Regions from separate parts of the Nocardiopsis tropica genome, predicted to be linked through region 3. Evidence: riboswitches for the same ligand, from Rfam matches in the RefSeq annotation. Region 3 holds a riboswitch; each other region holds the start of a gene.

Region 1 (4,137 bases), on a different contig from region 3:
TGATGTTGGCGATGGTCGCGGTGGGCGCGATCGCCATCACGTTGGAGTTGCGCATCCCGGTGGACCTCACGCGCTCGCGCAGCGAGTCCCAGTCGAGGGTCTCGCCCCGGTCCATGTCCAGGTCGCCGCCGCGGGAGTCGGCGAGGAGCCGCAGCGAGTCGATCGGCAGGACGCCCCGGCTCCACAGCGAGCCCTCGAAGGACTCGTAGGCGCCGCGCTCGGAGGCCAGCTCCATGGACGCCTCGATGGCGTAGTAGCTGATCAGCTCCATGCTCTCGTCGGCGAACGTCACCGCGCCCTCGGAGGCGAACGGGGTGCGCAGCTTGAACAGGGCGTCCTGGAAGCCCATCAGGCCGAGGCCCACGGGGCGGTGGCGCATGTTCGCGCGGCGCGCCTCGGGGATCGTGTAGAAGTTCACGTCGATGACGTTGTCGAGCATGCGCACGGCGGTGCGGACGGTGCGGCGCAGGCGCTCGGCGTCCAGGCCGTCGGGGCCCACGTGCTGGGCCAGGTTGACCGAGCCCAGGTTGCAGACGGCGACCTCGTCGGCGCTGGTGTTCAGCGTGATCTCGGTGCACAGGTTGGAGGAGTGCACGACGCCGACGTGCTGCTGCGGCGAGCGCAGGTTGGACGGGTCCTTGAAGGTGATCCAGGGGTGCCCGGTCTCGAACAGCATGGTCAGCATGCGACGCCAGAGGTCGACCGCGGGGATCTTCTTGGCGACCTTGATCCGGCCCTCCTCGGCGGCGGCCTCGTACTTCTCGTAGGCCTCGGCGAAGTCGGTGCCGTACTTGTCGTGCAGGTCGGGGACCTCGTCCGGCGAGAACAGGGTCCAGCTGCCGCCCTGCTCCACACGCTGCATGAACAGGTCCGGAACCCAGTTCGCGGTGTTCATGTCGTGGGTGCGGCGGCGGTCGTCGCCGGTGTTCTTGCGGAGGTCGAGGAACTCCTCGATGTCGATGTGCCAGGTCTCCAGGTAGGCGCACACGGCGCCCTTGCGCTTGCCGCCCTGGTTGACCGCGACGGCGGTGTCGTTGGCGATCTTCAGGAACGGGACGACGCCCTGGCTCTTGCCGTTGGTGCCGCGGATGTGCGAGCCGAGGCCGCGCACCGGGGTCCAGTCGTTGCCGAGCCCGCCCGAGTACTTGGACAGCATCGCGTTGTTGCTGATGCCGTGGAAGATGGCCTGGAGGTCGTCGCCGACGGTGGTGAGGAAGCAGGAGGACAGCTGCGCGCGCACCGTGCCGGCGTTGAACAGGGTGGGCGTGGAGGCCATGAAGTCGAACGAGGACAGCAGCTCGTAGAACTCGATGGCGCGGGCCTCGCGGTCGTCCTCGTTGAGGGCCAGCCCCATGGCGACGCGCATGAAGAACGCCTGCGGCAGCTCGTAGCGGACCTCGTCGCTGTGCAGGAAGTAGCGGTCGTAGAGGGTCTGGATGCCGAGGAAGGTGAACTGCTCGTCGCGCTCGGGGCGCAGGGCGGCGCCCAGGCGCTCCAGGTCGAACCCGGCGAGCGCCGGGTCGAGCTGGCCCAGGTCGATGCCGCGGCTGACGTAGGCGGCCAGGTAGGCGGCGTAGCGCTCGCCCATCTCGGACTGCCCGGCGGCGTCGGGGGCGCCGCTGATGAAGGTGAGGGCCTCGCGGCGCAGCTTGTCCAGCAGCAGGCGGGCGGCCACGAACGAGTAGTCCGGGTCGACCTCCACGAAGCTGCGGGCGGCCATGACCAGGGCGAGCTCGACCTCGGAGTCGGGGATGCCGGGGTAGAAGCCGCGGCGGGCCTCGGTGAGGACCTTCTCCGCCGAAACACCGGTGAGCCTCGCACAGGCCTCGGTCACGACGTGCTCGATCCGGTCGACGGCGGCGGGGGGCGCGCCCTCGTTGGTCGGCTCGGGCCGAACGGATACGGGCACGGCCTCGACGTCAAGGGTCATACAGCGGCTCCAACCTCGGTAGAAGAGTCCCGGCGGGGAGGGGACACGATGGGCAAGGTGCGCGGCACGCACCGGGGGACCGACGCACCGGGTGCGTGCGGTCGTCCGACCGGTGGGTCGCGGCGGCTCACCCTCGAAGCCCCGTCGTCGGCGCACGTTCACGTGCGCACCGGTGGCAGGTCTTCGGGCTCGTGGGCGGCCTACGCACCGTCGCTTCCCGGGGCCTTCGGGGGTCCCCAGTGCCTGTGACGGCTTCGTTCCCACTTACCGCTGCGGGGCAGCCCCGGCTTCGCACCGGGTTCCCTCTTGCCTCACCCCGAGGGGTGAACCACCAGCGGGACAGATACTACATCTAGGGGGCCCTGCGTTGGAACACCGCAAGATGATGGCGTGTCATCGATTTCTCGGATTCTTCGACGATCGTCGAACACACGCGTGGGCCGTGGTATGAGAGGGCCTCGGGCACCCGGTTCAGGGGGATGTCGCGCCTCGTCGGGGCAGCTGGGAGGCGACCGGACACAGCCTAGATCGTCGCCGGGGCTCCCCGGGACCGGGAGCGCCCCCCGAGGGGCGGCCGAACGCCCGGAACGCCGCTTCCGAGGCGGTTCGGGCGGCGCCCGGCGAACCGGTGCCGCTGACCACACGGCCGTGTCCGCGGCGGCCGGCCCCGGACCGGAGCGGCCGGGCGGAGATCCGTGCCTCCACCGCCCCGGGCGTGTCGGCGGCGCGCCCGCACGTCGGAAAGCTCACTCCGCCGGGCCGGACGGCCGGGGTCACTCCTCGTCGAGTCTGCGGTCCAGCCGGTCCTCGGACAGCCCCAGGTCGGTGCGGATGCGGAACCGGATGCGCAGGAGCTCCACCAGGAGGTCGCGGACGTAGGGCGAGGAGGCCCGGTCGAGGAACCGGTGCGCGCCGACCGTCGCCCACCGCTCGGCGCCCTCCAGGTCGTCGTGCGCGTACAGTGCCTCCGCGACGTGGATGAAGGTCTGGAGTCCGGGCGGATCCTCGCCCTCCAGGCGTTTGAGGTGGGCGTAGGCCTGGTCGACCTCGTCCAGTTGCAGGAGTGCCCCGGCGCTGAGCGCGCGGGCGTCGATCACCGTGGCCCCGCCGTCGTCGATCGCCCTCTGGTAGGCCGAGCAGGCGCGCTCGAACTCCTGGGCGATCTCCCACTGCTCCCCCGCGCGCACGAACAGCTCCGCGCGCGAGACCTCGCTCCCCGCGTCGACCCGGTTGGCCAGGTCCAGGAGTTGGGCGGCGACCCGTCCGTGCTCACCGGACCGGACAGCGTGGAATTCCCAACGGTCGAGTTCTGCCGTCGTCACGTGGGTCAACCGCATCGCCCCCATCCCCTACTCGCACTCCCGCGCGCCCTGTCAGGACCTGGCCCGCTCCAGGGCCTGCCAGAACCCCTGGCGCAGTCCGTCACGGACCTCGTCACGCAACAGGTGGTCGATCGGCAGCGAGGAGCCCTGGAGCAGGCGCGCCTCCAGGTCGGAGGGCATCCTGGGCCTGCGGGCGAGTACGGCCTCCACCCACAGGGCGGGCGCCTCGCGAGCGATCGACTCCGCGAAGTCGTTCCCTTCCTTGTGCGCGACATGCACCGCTTCGTCAACGGTATGCGCGGCGGGACGTGTCTGCTGTGGATATCCAGGACTGGGACGGGATTCCTGGTAGCCGCCGGCGCTGAACCGGCTGGCGGGTTCGGGACCAGTAGGTGGCGGCCCCCCGTAGGGGGAGGCTGCCCCACCGCGGTGAGCGGTGTCAGTTTCCGTACTGGTCCCATAGGTAGGGTTTGCGTCGGCCGCTCCCCCGAATCCGGAGCCGTCCCCACCCCCGTAGCGCGGGTCCTGCCGTGGGTCCTGGGGTGGGGCGCTTCTCGGAGGTGGCGCGTGGCCGGGTTGGCCGTCCGACGCGAAGGAGCGCTGCGGCCCCGTCCCCGCGGCGAAGGACTGCTGGGGTCCCGTGCCGTTGAAGGAGGGCTGCGCTCCGGTCATCGGCCCCGATCCGGAGGCCGGCCTCCCGGGCATGCCGTAGCCGCTGGGGTCCGCGCCGCGCATCGACGGGTGCCCGTCGGTGACGGGATAGCCCTGCTGCCCGTTGTGGGCGGGGTGGCCCCCGGTCACCGAGTGGCCGGGGTAGGAGCCGCCGCCCGTGCCGGGCGGGGTCTGCCCGCCGGACGGGAATCCGTTGGCGTCGATGCCGCCCGG
Region 2 (4,137 bases), on a different contig from region 3:
GCGGGCGTCGTACTCGGCCAGGATGTCCAGCAGTTCGGGCGTGCGCCCGCCCGGGCCGTCGTCGTAGGTCAGGGCCACGCACTTGGACCCGGGGGCGGAGCAGTCGACGTCCTCGCCCGCGGGCGGCAGGACCCCGGGGACGGCCGTCTCACGGCTGCTCTCCTCCTCCCGGGGCGGGGCCGCGACGGCGAAGTCGCGGACGCCCCGGGTCGCCGAGCGCAGCGCGCGCTCGCCCAGGTCCGACAGCAGGGGGGCGGACTCCGAGGCGGCGACGACGGCGTGGGTCCTGCCCTCTTCCACGGGGGCGACCTGTCCCGCGTCGAACTCCACGACGAGGTCGCCGGCGGGGTTGAACCCCACGGAGTCGTACAGCGAGGCGATCGGGTGCACCGCGTCCGGAGCCGCGGTCCCCGGGAGGGCGTCCCGCACGAGGCCGTTCAGCTCCTCCAGTTCCCCCTGGCCGGCGATCAGGGCGGTGGAGGGGTGGGTCGAGCCGGTGAGGGCGTCGTACCAGTAGGTGGTGTATCCCTCACGGGTCCCCTCGGAGTCGGTCTCCTCACGGGTCACGCGGACCCCGACGATGTCGTCGTTGGCCGCCGTCAGGTTCCACGCGGACTCGAAGGAGACCGCTCCGGGGTTGGCCGCCTCGAAGGCGTCCACCTCGGCGGACAGCGCGCGGTCCAGGAAGTCGCTCAGCGGGTCGGCGTCGGGGACGACCGGGTAGGAGACCTCCGCGGCCACCCCGCCCTCGCGGGCGAGCTCGGCCTCGGCCAGGTCCACCACGTCGTCGGGGTCGACCACCGTCAGCCCGTCGGGCTCGCCGGCGGCGGGCGGGTCCGCCTCCGGTCCGCCGTCCGCCGACCCCGGGTGCGTATCGCTCACGGGTTCGGAGGCGAGCACGCCGGGCGGGGTGACGGCCAGCCAGACCAGCCCCGCGACGACCGCCAGCGCGACCGCGATCGTGGACAGGGGGTGACCGGGGGCCATGGTCGGTTGGGACTGCTTGTTCACCAGGGGTTCTCCACGTACATCTTCAGACGAACGATCGCGGGGAGCACGGGGGAGGACTCGGCCCCGCGACGCTTCATGTCGGTTGTGACGCCGGCCGCGCAACAGGGGTTCGCGCTGATTCCGGCCGGGGGCACAGGGCAGCACGCCGGGTACAGGGGCGGAGGGGTGCTCCCTATACTTGCAGGCGTGGAAGGTACATGCTCCACCCCAGAACCCGGGCCGCGCCCGGAAGGGGAGGGGTGTGTCGCAAGAGGGAACCCGGTGCGACTCCGGGACTGCCCCGCAGCGGTATGAGGGAACGAACGTCGCCATAAGCACTGGTAATCCGGTCGGAAAGGTCGGAAACCGGGAAGCGGCGGCCAGTAGGAGGACGGTGCTCGCGCCGTCCGCGCCCCCGAGTCCGAAGACCTGCCTCCACCCGGCGGCGCACCCGTGCCGCCGGTGGTCCCGTGCCCCGAGGGAGGGCCGAGGAGCGGCGGCAGGCGCACACGCCCACGGCGTGGCCCCGGGCATGCCCGCGTCCTCGCTCACCCCCGTGGCCGGTACCCGGCTTTCGACGAGGGAGAGAAGCTCATGCCCCACACCCCCGAGGCCTCCCGGCCGTCCGTGCGCTCCACCGTGCACGGCTACCCCCGGATCGGCCCGAACCGGGAACTCAAGCGCGCCTGCGAGTCGTACTGGAGGGGCGAGACCGCCGCGGAGGAGCTGGACGGCATCGCCGCCGGCCTGCGCCTGGGCGTCTACGCCCAGCTGCGCGAGGCGGGAGTCGACGACATCCCGTCCAACACGTTCTCGTACTACGACCACGTCCTGGACACCGCGGTCCTGTTCGACCTGGTGCCCTCCCGGTTCGCCTCGCCGGCCGCCGCCGGCGACCGCGACGAGGAGCTGCGCCGCTACTTCGCCCTCGCCCGGGGCGAGCAGGGCGCCCCGCCGCTGGAGATGACCAAGTGGTTCGACACCAACTACCACTACCTGGTCCCCGAGCTGTCGCCGAGCACCCGCCCGCGCCTGGTCGGTGACAAGCCCCTCGCCGAGTTCCGGGAGGCGGCCGAGGCGGGTTTCCCGACCCGCCCGGTCCTGGTCGGCCCGCTCACCTTCCTCCTGCTGGCCAAGGCCGCGGACGACGCCCCCGAGGGCTGGCGCCCCGTCGAGCTGCTCGACCAGCTCCTGGACGCCTACGCCCAGCTCCTCGCCGGCCTCTCCGCCGCGGGGGCCGCCGAGGTGCAGCTGGACGAGCCGATCCTGGCCACCGACGAGGGACGCGCCGCCGTCGGGCTCCTGGAGCGGGTCTGCCGGCGCCTGGGCTCCCTCACCGAGCGCCCCTCCCTCCTGGTCTCGACCTACTTCGGCTCCATCGGGGCGCCCGCACTGCGGGTCCTGAAGGACTCACCGGTGGAGGCCGTCGGCCTGGACCTGGTCACCGACGGCGAGGGCGTCGACGACCTCGTCAAGGTCTCGGGCCTCGGCGGCACCCGCCTGGTCGCCGGGGTGGTGGAGGGCCGCAACGTCTGGCGGACCGACGTCCCGGCCGCCGTGGCCACGCTCGGCACCCTGCTCGCCCTCACGGACGAGCTGACGGTGAGTACGTCCTGCTCGCTCCTGCACGTGCCGATCGACCTCGACGCGGAGACCTCCCTCGCCCCCGAGCTGCGCGAGGCCCTGGCCTTCGCCAAGCAGAAGGCGTACGAGACGGCCCTTCTCGGCCGCGTCCTCTCGGAGGGGGCCGAGGCCGAGTATGCGGCGGGCGGGGCCGGCGGCGGTCCTGGCTTCACGGACGCCCGCGTGCGCGCCCGCCTGGACGCCCTGGGCCCGGACGCCTACGAGCGCCCCCAGGACAGGGGCGCCCCCACGGACACGCCGCTGACCACGACCACCATCGGGTCGTTCCCCCAGACCGCGGAACTGCGCCGCGCCCGCGCCGCGCGCCGCCGGGGCGCCCTGGCGGAGGACGCCTACAAGCAGATCCTCCGGGAGGAGATCGACCGGGTCGTCGCGCTCCAGGAGGAGATCGGACTGGACGTGCTCGTGCACGGCGAGCCCGAGCGCAACGACATGGTCCAGTACTTCGCCGAGCAGCTGGAGGGCTACGCCACCACCGAGAACGGCTGGGTGCAGTCCTACGGTTCGCGGTGCGTCCGCCCGCCGATCCTGTTCGGCGACGTCTCGCGCCCCGAGCCGATGACCGTCGAGTGGATCACCTACGCCCAGTCGCGCACCGACAAGCCGGTCAAGGGCATGCTGACCGGCCCGGTGACCATGCTCGCCTGGTCGTTCGTGCGCACCGACCAGCCGCTGGGCGACACCGCCCGCCAGGTGGGCCTGGCGCTGAGGGACGAGGTCGCCGACCTGGAGCGCGCGGGCATCCGCCACATCCAGGTGGACGAGGCGGCCCTGCGCGAGCTCCTGCCGCTGCGCGAGGAGCGGCGCGCCGCCTACCTGGACTGGGCGGTGAACTCCTTCCGCCTGGCCACGTCCGGTGTGTCGCCGTCCACGACGATCCACACGCACATGTGCTACTCGGAGTTCGGCCTCATCGTCGGCGGCATCGAGGCGCTGGACGCCGACGTGACCAGCGTCGAGGCCGCCCGCTCCCGGATGGAGCTGGTGGAGGACCTGGGCCGCCGCGGCTACAAGCGGGGGATCGGGCCCGGCGTGTACGACATCCACTCACCGCGGGTGCCGTCCGTGGAGGAGATCGAGGGCTCGCTGAGGCTGGCCGTCGCGCACATCGACGCCGGGAGCCTGTGGGTCAACCCCGACTGCGGTCTCAAGACGCGCGGCTACGCCGAGGCGGAGCAGGCCCTGCGCAACATGGTGGAGGCCGCCCGCCGGGTGCGCGCCGACCTGCCCGGCGCCCGCTAGCGGGGTGTTCCGTGCCCGGCCCGGGCGCCTCCGGGGCGAGGCGGCCGGCGGTCTCCGCGAGTGAGCGGGCGCCCAGGGCCTCGGGCCGGGCACGGGGCGAAGCGGACGGGGAGGGGCCGCGGCGACGCCGCGGCCCCTCCCCGTCCCTGCGGTGGACCGGTCAGGTACCGACCACGGCCAGCGCGTCGGCGCCGGCGTTGACCATGATCTCCTCGAGGTTGTCGGGGAGGACCAGGTCCTCCGCGGAGTCCTCGCCCGTGA
Region 3 (4,137 bases):
GTCGAGCAGGAGCTCACCGGGTTCCTGGGCCAGGGCCCGGGCGATCTGGGCGCGCTGGCGTTCGCCGCCGGACAGGGTGTGCCAGGACTGGTCGGCCCGGTCCGCCAGTCCGGTGCGCTCCAGCGCCCGCGCCACGGCCTCCAGGTCGGCCGGGGTCATGGGCGTCCAGGACCGGCGGTGCGGGATGCGTCCCAGGGCCACCACCTCGCGGACCGTCAGCTCGGTCTGGGTGTGCGCCTGCTGCTGGACGGTGGCCACCCGCCGTGCCACGGCCCGGCGGCCGACCCGGTCCAGCGGCCGGCCGTCCAGGGTGACCGCCCCGGCGGAGGGGGCGAGCACCCCGGCGAGCAGCCGCAGCAGGGTGGACTTGCCCGACCCGTTGGGTCCCAGCAGGCCGACGGTCTCACCGGGGCGGGTGGCGAGGGTGACGCCGTCGAGCACGAGACGGCCGCCGATCCCGAGGCTGACCCGGTCGGCGCGCAGCCCCTCCCCCGGGTCCCGGACCGGGTGGTTCACGTCTTCCTCCTCACTCGGTACAGCACGGCGATGAAGGCGGGCACCCCGATGAGGGAGGTGACCACCCCCACCGGGATCTCCTGCGGGTCCAGCGCGGTCCGGGCGACCGTGTCCACCCACACCAGGAAGACCGCCCCCGCCAGCGCGGTGACCGGCAGCAGCCGGGCGTGGGAGGAGCCGGTGAGGGCCCGTGCGGCGTGCGGCAGGACCAGGCCCACGAACCCGATCGCGCCCGTGGAGCTGACCAGCACCGCCGTGAGCAGTGCGGTGGCGCTCAGCAGCAGCACGCGGGCCCGGCCCACCCGGACGCCCAGGTTCGCCGCGGCCTCCTCGCCGAAGGCGAAGGCGTCCAGGGTGGTGGTGTGGGCGAGGCAGACGGCGAGCACGAGGCACAGCACCGCGGCGCACAGGAGCACGTCGGTCCATCCGGCGCCGCCGAGGGAGCCCAGCAGCCAGAACAGCACCGCGCGCGTGGTGTCGGCGTCCGCCGAGGTCAGCACGATGAACGAGGTCAGCGCCGAGAACAGCTGCATGGCCGCGACCCCGGACAGCACGACGCGGTCCATGCTCCCGCCGAGGCTGTGGCTGAGCAGCATCACCATGCCGAAGGAGAGCAGGGCGCCCGCGAAGGCCCCCGCCGGGAGCGAGACCGCTCCGGCGCCCCAGCCGAGCACGGTCACGAGGACCGCCCCGGTGGAGGCGCCGGAGGAGACCCCGAGCACGAAGGGGTCCGCCAGCGGGTTGCGGAGCAGGGACTGCATGACCGCGCCGCACACGGCCAGGCCGGCCCCGCAGACCGCGGCGAGCAGGGTGCGGGGCATGCGCAGGTTCCACACGATGCCCTCGCGCAACCGCGTCAGGGGGCTTTCGCCCCACCCGAACCGGGCGGCGGCCGACCTCCAGACCTCGGCGGGGGTGAGGTCGGCGGGCCCGATGGTGACGGCGACCGAGACCGACAGGCCGAGGAGCAGCAGGCCGGAGGTGACGAGCAGCGCCGGGCGCGCACCGCTCAACGGGCGTACCCGAGCTCGCGCAGGCCGTCGGCGACCAGTTCGATGCCCTCGACCGTGCGGATCGAGGGGTTCATCGCCTGGCCGCTGAGCAGGACGTACCGCTCCTCCCGCACGGCGGTGAGGTTGCGGGTGGCCGGGTTGTCCTCCAGGAACTCGATCTTGGCCGCCGCGCTCTCCGCGGTCTGGGAGTCGCGGGTCAGGTCGCCGAGCACGATGACGTCGGGGTCGCGGTCCGCGACGGTCTCCCAGTTGATCTGGGGCCATTCGCTGTGGGTGTCGTCGAAGGCGTTCTGCGCGCCGACGGCGCCGGTGATGGCGCCGGGGGCGCCGCAGCAGCCCGCGAGGTAGGGCGACTGCGCGTTGGCGAACCAGTACATGAGGGAGACGTCCTCGACCTCCAGGTCCTCGGTCGCGGCGCCCACCCGGTCCCGGAGCTCCCCGACGAGCTCCTCCCCGCGTTCCTCCACGCCGAAGATCTCGGCCAGGTCGTGGATCTCGCCGTAGACGGCGTCCAGGGTGAGCGGCTCGCTCCGGGAGCCGTCCCCGCCGCCCTCGTTGTCCTTGCCCGCGGCGCAGTCGGTCGGGGAGACGTACGAGGGCACGCCCAGCTCCTCGAACTGTTCGCGGGTGGCGACCCCGCCGGCGCCGAGTGTGGAGACGAAGGAGGCGGTCACGAGGTCGGGCTCGGCCTCCAGGACCCGCTCGAAGGAGGGGTTGTTCTCGGCCAGCCGCGGGATGTCCCCGTTGGCCTCCTCCAGGCCCTCCATGATCGGGTCGGTCCAGGTGGCGGTGCCGACCACCCGGTCCTCCAGGCCCAGGGAGAGGAGGATCTCGGTGGTGCCCTGGTTGAGGGAGACCGCCCGCTGCGGGGGCGCGTCGAGGGTGACCTCGTGGCCGCAGTTGTCGACGGTGCGGGGGTAGCCGGACCCGGCGGCCGCTTCGGTGCCGTCGCCGCCCCGGTCGTCCTGCGGGCCGCAGGCGGTGAGGGCGAGGACGGGGGCGAGCAGGAGGGCGAGGGAGGGGAGGGCGGAGGACAGGAGGGCGTGGCGCGACATGGGTATGCCTCAGGTGTCGGGACTCGAACGCGGAGCCTGGCATGGATGCGCCTCCGCGCACTCGACGCGGAGGGGCCAGCAGGTCTTCGGACTCGGGTTCGTCCGGACGGGGTGCCTTCCCAGGGCGGTGCGCGCGGGCGCTTCCGTCCGCGCGCGTGCCCCAGTGGCTCGTGTACCCCGCCCGTCCCCCACACCGCTGCGCGTCAGCTCCGGATTCGCACCGGATTCCCTGACCACCTAGGTGGTACGACTGGCCCCGGAAGGGTACCAAGGGCCCCGCGCGCCCTCCGGGGCGGGCGGGGCCCGGGCGGCGCACCGGCGCGGGCGCCCTGGCGACGTGCCGGAACGCCGCCCCGGGGCCGGGTCACCCGTCGAGGAAGCGGAGCAGCTCCGCGGTGACGAACTCGGGGTTCTCCTCGACGAGCCAGTGCCCCGCGTCCGGCACCTCCACCGCGCGCACGATGTCGGTCATGCGCGTGTCCACGGTGGCCCGGACCGGGTCGAGCTGCCCCTGGGCGGTCATGACCAGGGCCGGGACGTCGACCGGTTCCGCCTCAACGGTGTCGCGGACGTCCTCGTCGAGGGTGCGGTAGAGGTCGAAACCGCCGGTGAGGGCCTCGGGCCTGGAGTAGGTCCGCGCGTACTCGTCGATCTCGGCCTCGGTGAACGGGGACCGGTCCGAGGTGCCCCCGAACGCCGTCCCGTTGAAGGAGACCTGGGGGTAGAACAGCGCCAGGTAGTCGCGGACGTCGTCGCCGACCACCGTCTCGGGGACCTCGGGCTGGGAGTGGAAGGCGATGTGCCAGCTCATCGAGCGGTAGGCGGACGCGTCGATCCCGGGTCCGGGGAGCGGCAGGTCGAGGTAGCCGAGGTGTTCGGTGTCCTCGGGGAACCGGGCGGCGTACTGGAAGGCCACCGCGGCTCCGAGGTCGTGCCCGACGACAGCGGCGTCGTCCACCCCGAGCTCGTCGGCGATCAGGGTGTGTACGTACCCGGCCAGAGTGGCTTTGTCGTAACCGGTCGGCGAACCGGCGCTGTCGCCCAGTCCGGGGAGGTCGACGGCGTAGACGGTGTGGTGCTCGGCGAGTTCGGGCATGATCGACCACCAGCCGTACCAGGTCTGCGGCCAGCCGTGGATCAGCACCAGCGGCGTGCCGCTGCCGCCGGTCACGTAGTGCATGCGGACCCCGTCGACGTCGGCGAACTCGTGCCGGAACGTGCCCTCGAACTCGGGGTCGCCCCGGGTGGCGGCCGCGTAGGGGGGAACCTCCTCCTCGGGGGCCGGCGTGGCGCAGGCCGCGGCGCCGACCATGAGCAGGAGGGCGAGCAGGAGGGCCACCGTCGCCCGCGCGGATCGGAGGAGGCCGCACGGGGACGGCCGCGGGGTGGTTGTCGGTCCGGGGGCGCGGACGCCGTCCCCGGACGTGGTCGCTTGGTCGGTGCTCATGGGGGCTCTTTCTGTCGAGGTGCGCCCAGTCTCGACAGGATCTCCACTTATGGCACTAAAAATTGCGGTTCCGGCAAGTTGCCCCGGGGCGTGGGCAAGGCGAACT

What was found. Region 3 has a riboswitch for cobalamin ahead of ACFQBR_RS13490 (ABC transporter substrate-binding protein). Riboswitches for the same ligand answer to the same signal wherever they lie in the genome.
Region 1: another riboswitch for cobalamin. It lies ahead of ACFQBR_RS14450 (ribonucleoside-diphosphate reductase subunit alpha); the one in region 3 lies ahead of ACFQBR_RS13490 (ABC transporter substrate-binding protein).
Region 2: another riboswitch for cobalamin. It lies ahead of metE (5-methyltetrahydropteroyltriglutamate--homocysteine S-methyltransferase); the one in region 3 lies ahead of ACFQBR_RS13490 (ABC transporter substrate-binding protein).

Annotation. Positions count from the first base shown of each region.
Region 1 covers NZ_JBHSUF010000008.1:67,483-71,619, reverse strand. The annotation lists gene ACFQBR_RS14450 (ribonucleoside-diphosphate reductase subunit alpha) at 1-1,930, opposite strand, end outside; cobalamin riboswitch at 2,088-2,278, opposite strand; gene ACFQBR_RS14445 (hypothetical protein) at 2,704-3,276, opposite strand; gene ACFQBR_RS14440 (NYN domain-containing protein) at 3,304-4,137, opposite strand, start outside.
Region 2 covers NZ_JBHSUF010000001.1:379,057-383,193, forward strand. The annotation lists gene ACFQBR_RS01585 (polysaccharide deacetylase family protein) at 1-987, opposite strand, end outside; cobalamin riboswitch at 1,250-1,424, shown strand; gene metE (5-methyltetrahydropteroyltriglutamate--homocysteine S-methyltransferase) at 1,585-3,876, shown strand; gene ACFQBR_RS01595 (DUF3558 domain-containing protein) at 4,037-4,137, opposite strand, start outside.
Region 3 covers NZ_JBHSUF010000007.1:205,344-209,480, forward strand. The annotation lists gene ACFQBR_RS13480 (ABC transporter ATP-binding protein) at 1-516, opposite strand, end outside; gene ACFQBR_RS13485 (FecCD family ABC transporter permease) at 513-1,529, opposite strand; gene ACFQBR_RS13490 (ABC transporter substrate-binding protein) at 1,526-2,584, opposite strand; cobalamin riboswitch at 2,645-2,854, opposite strand; gene ACFQBR_RS13495 (alpha/beta fold hydrolase) at 2,949-4,031, opposite strand.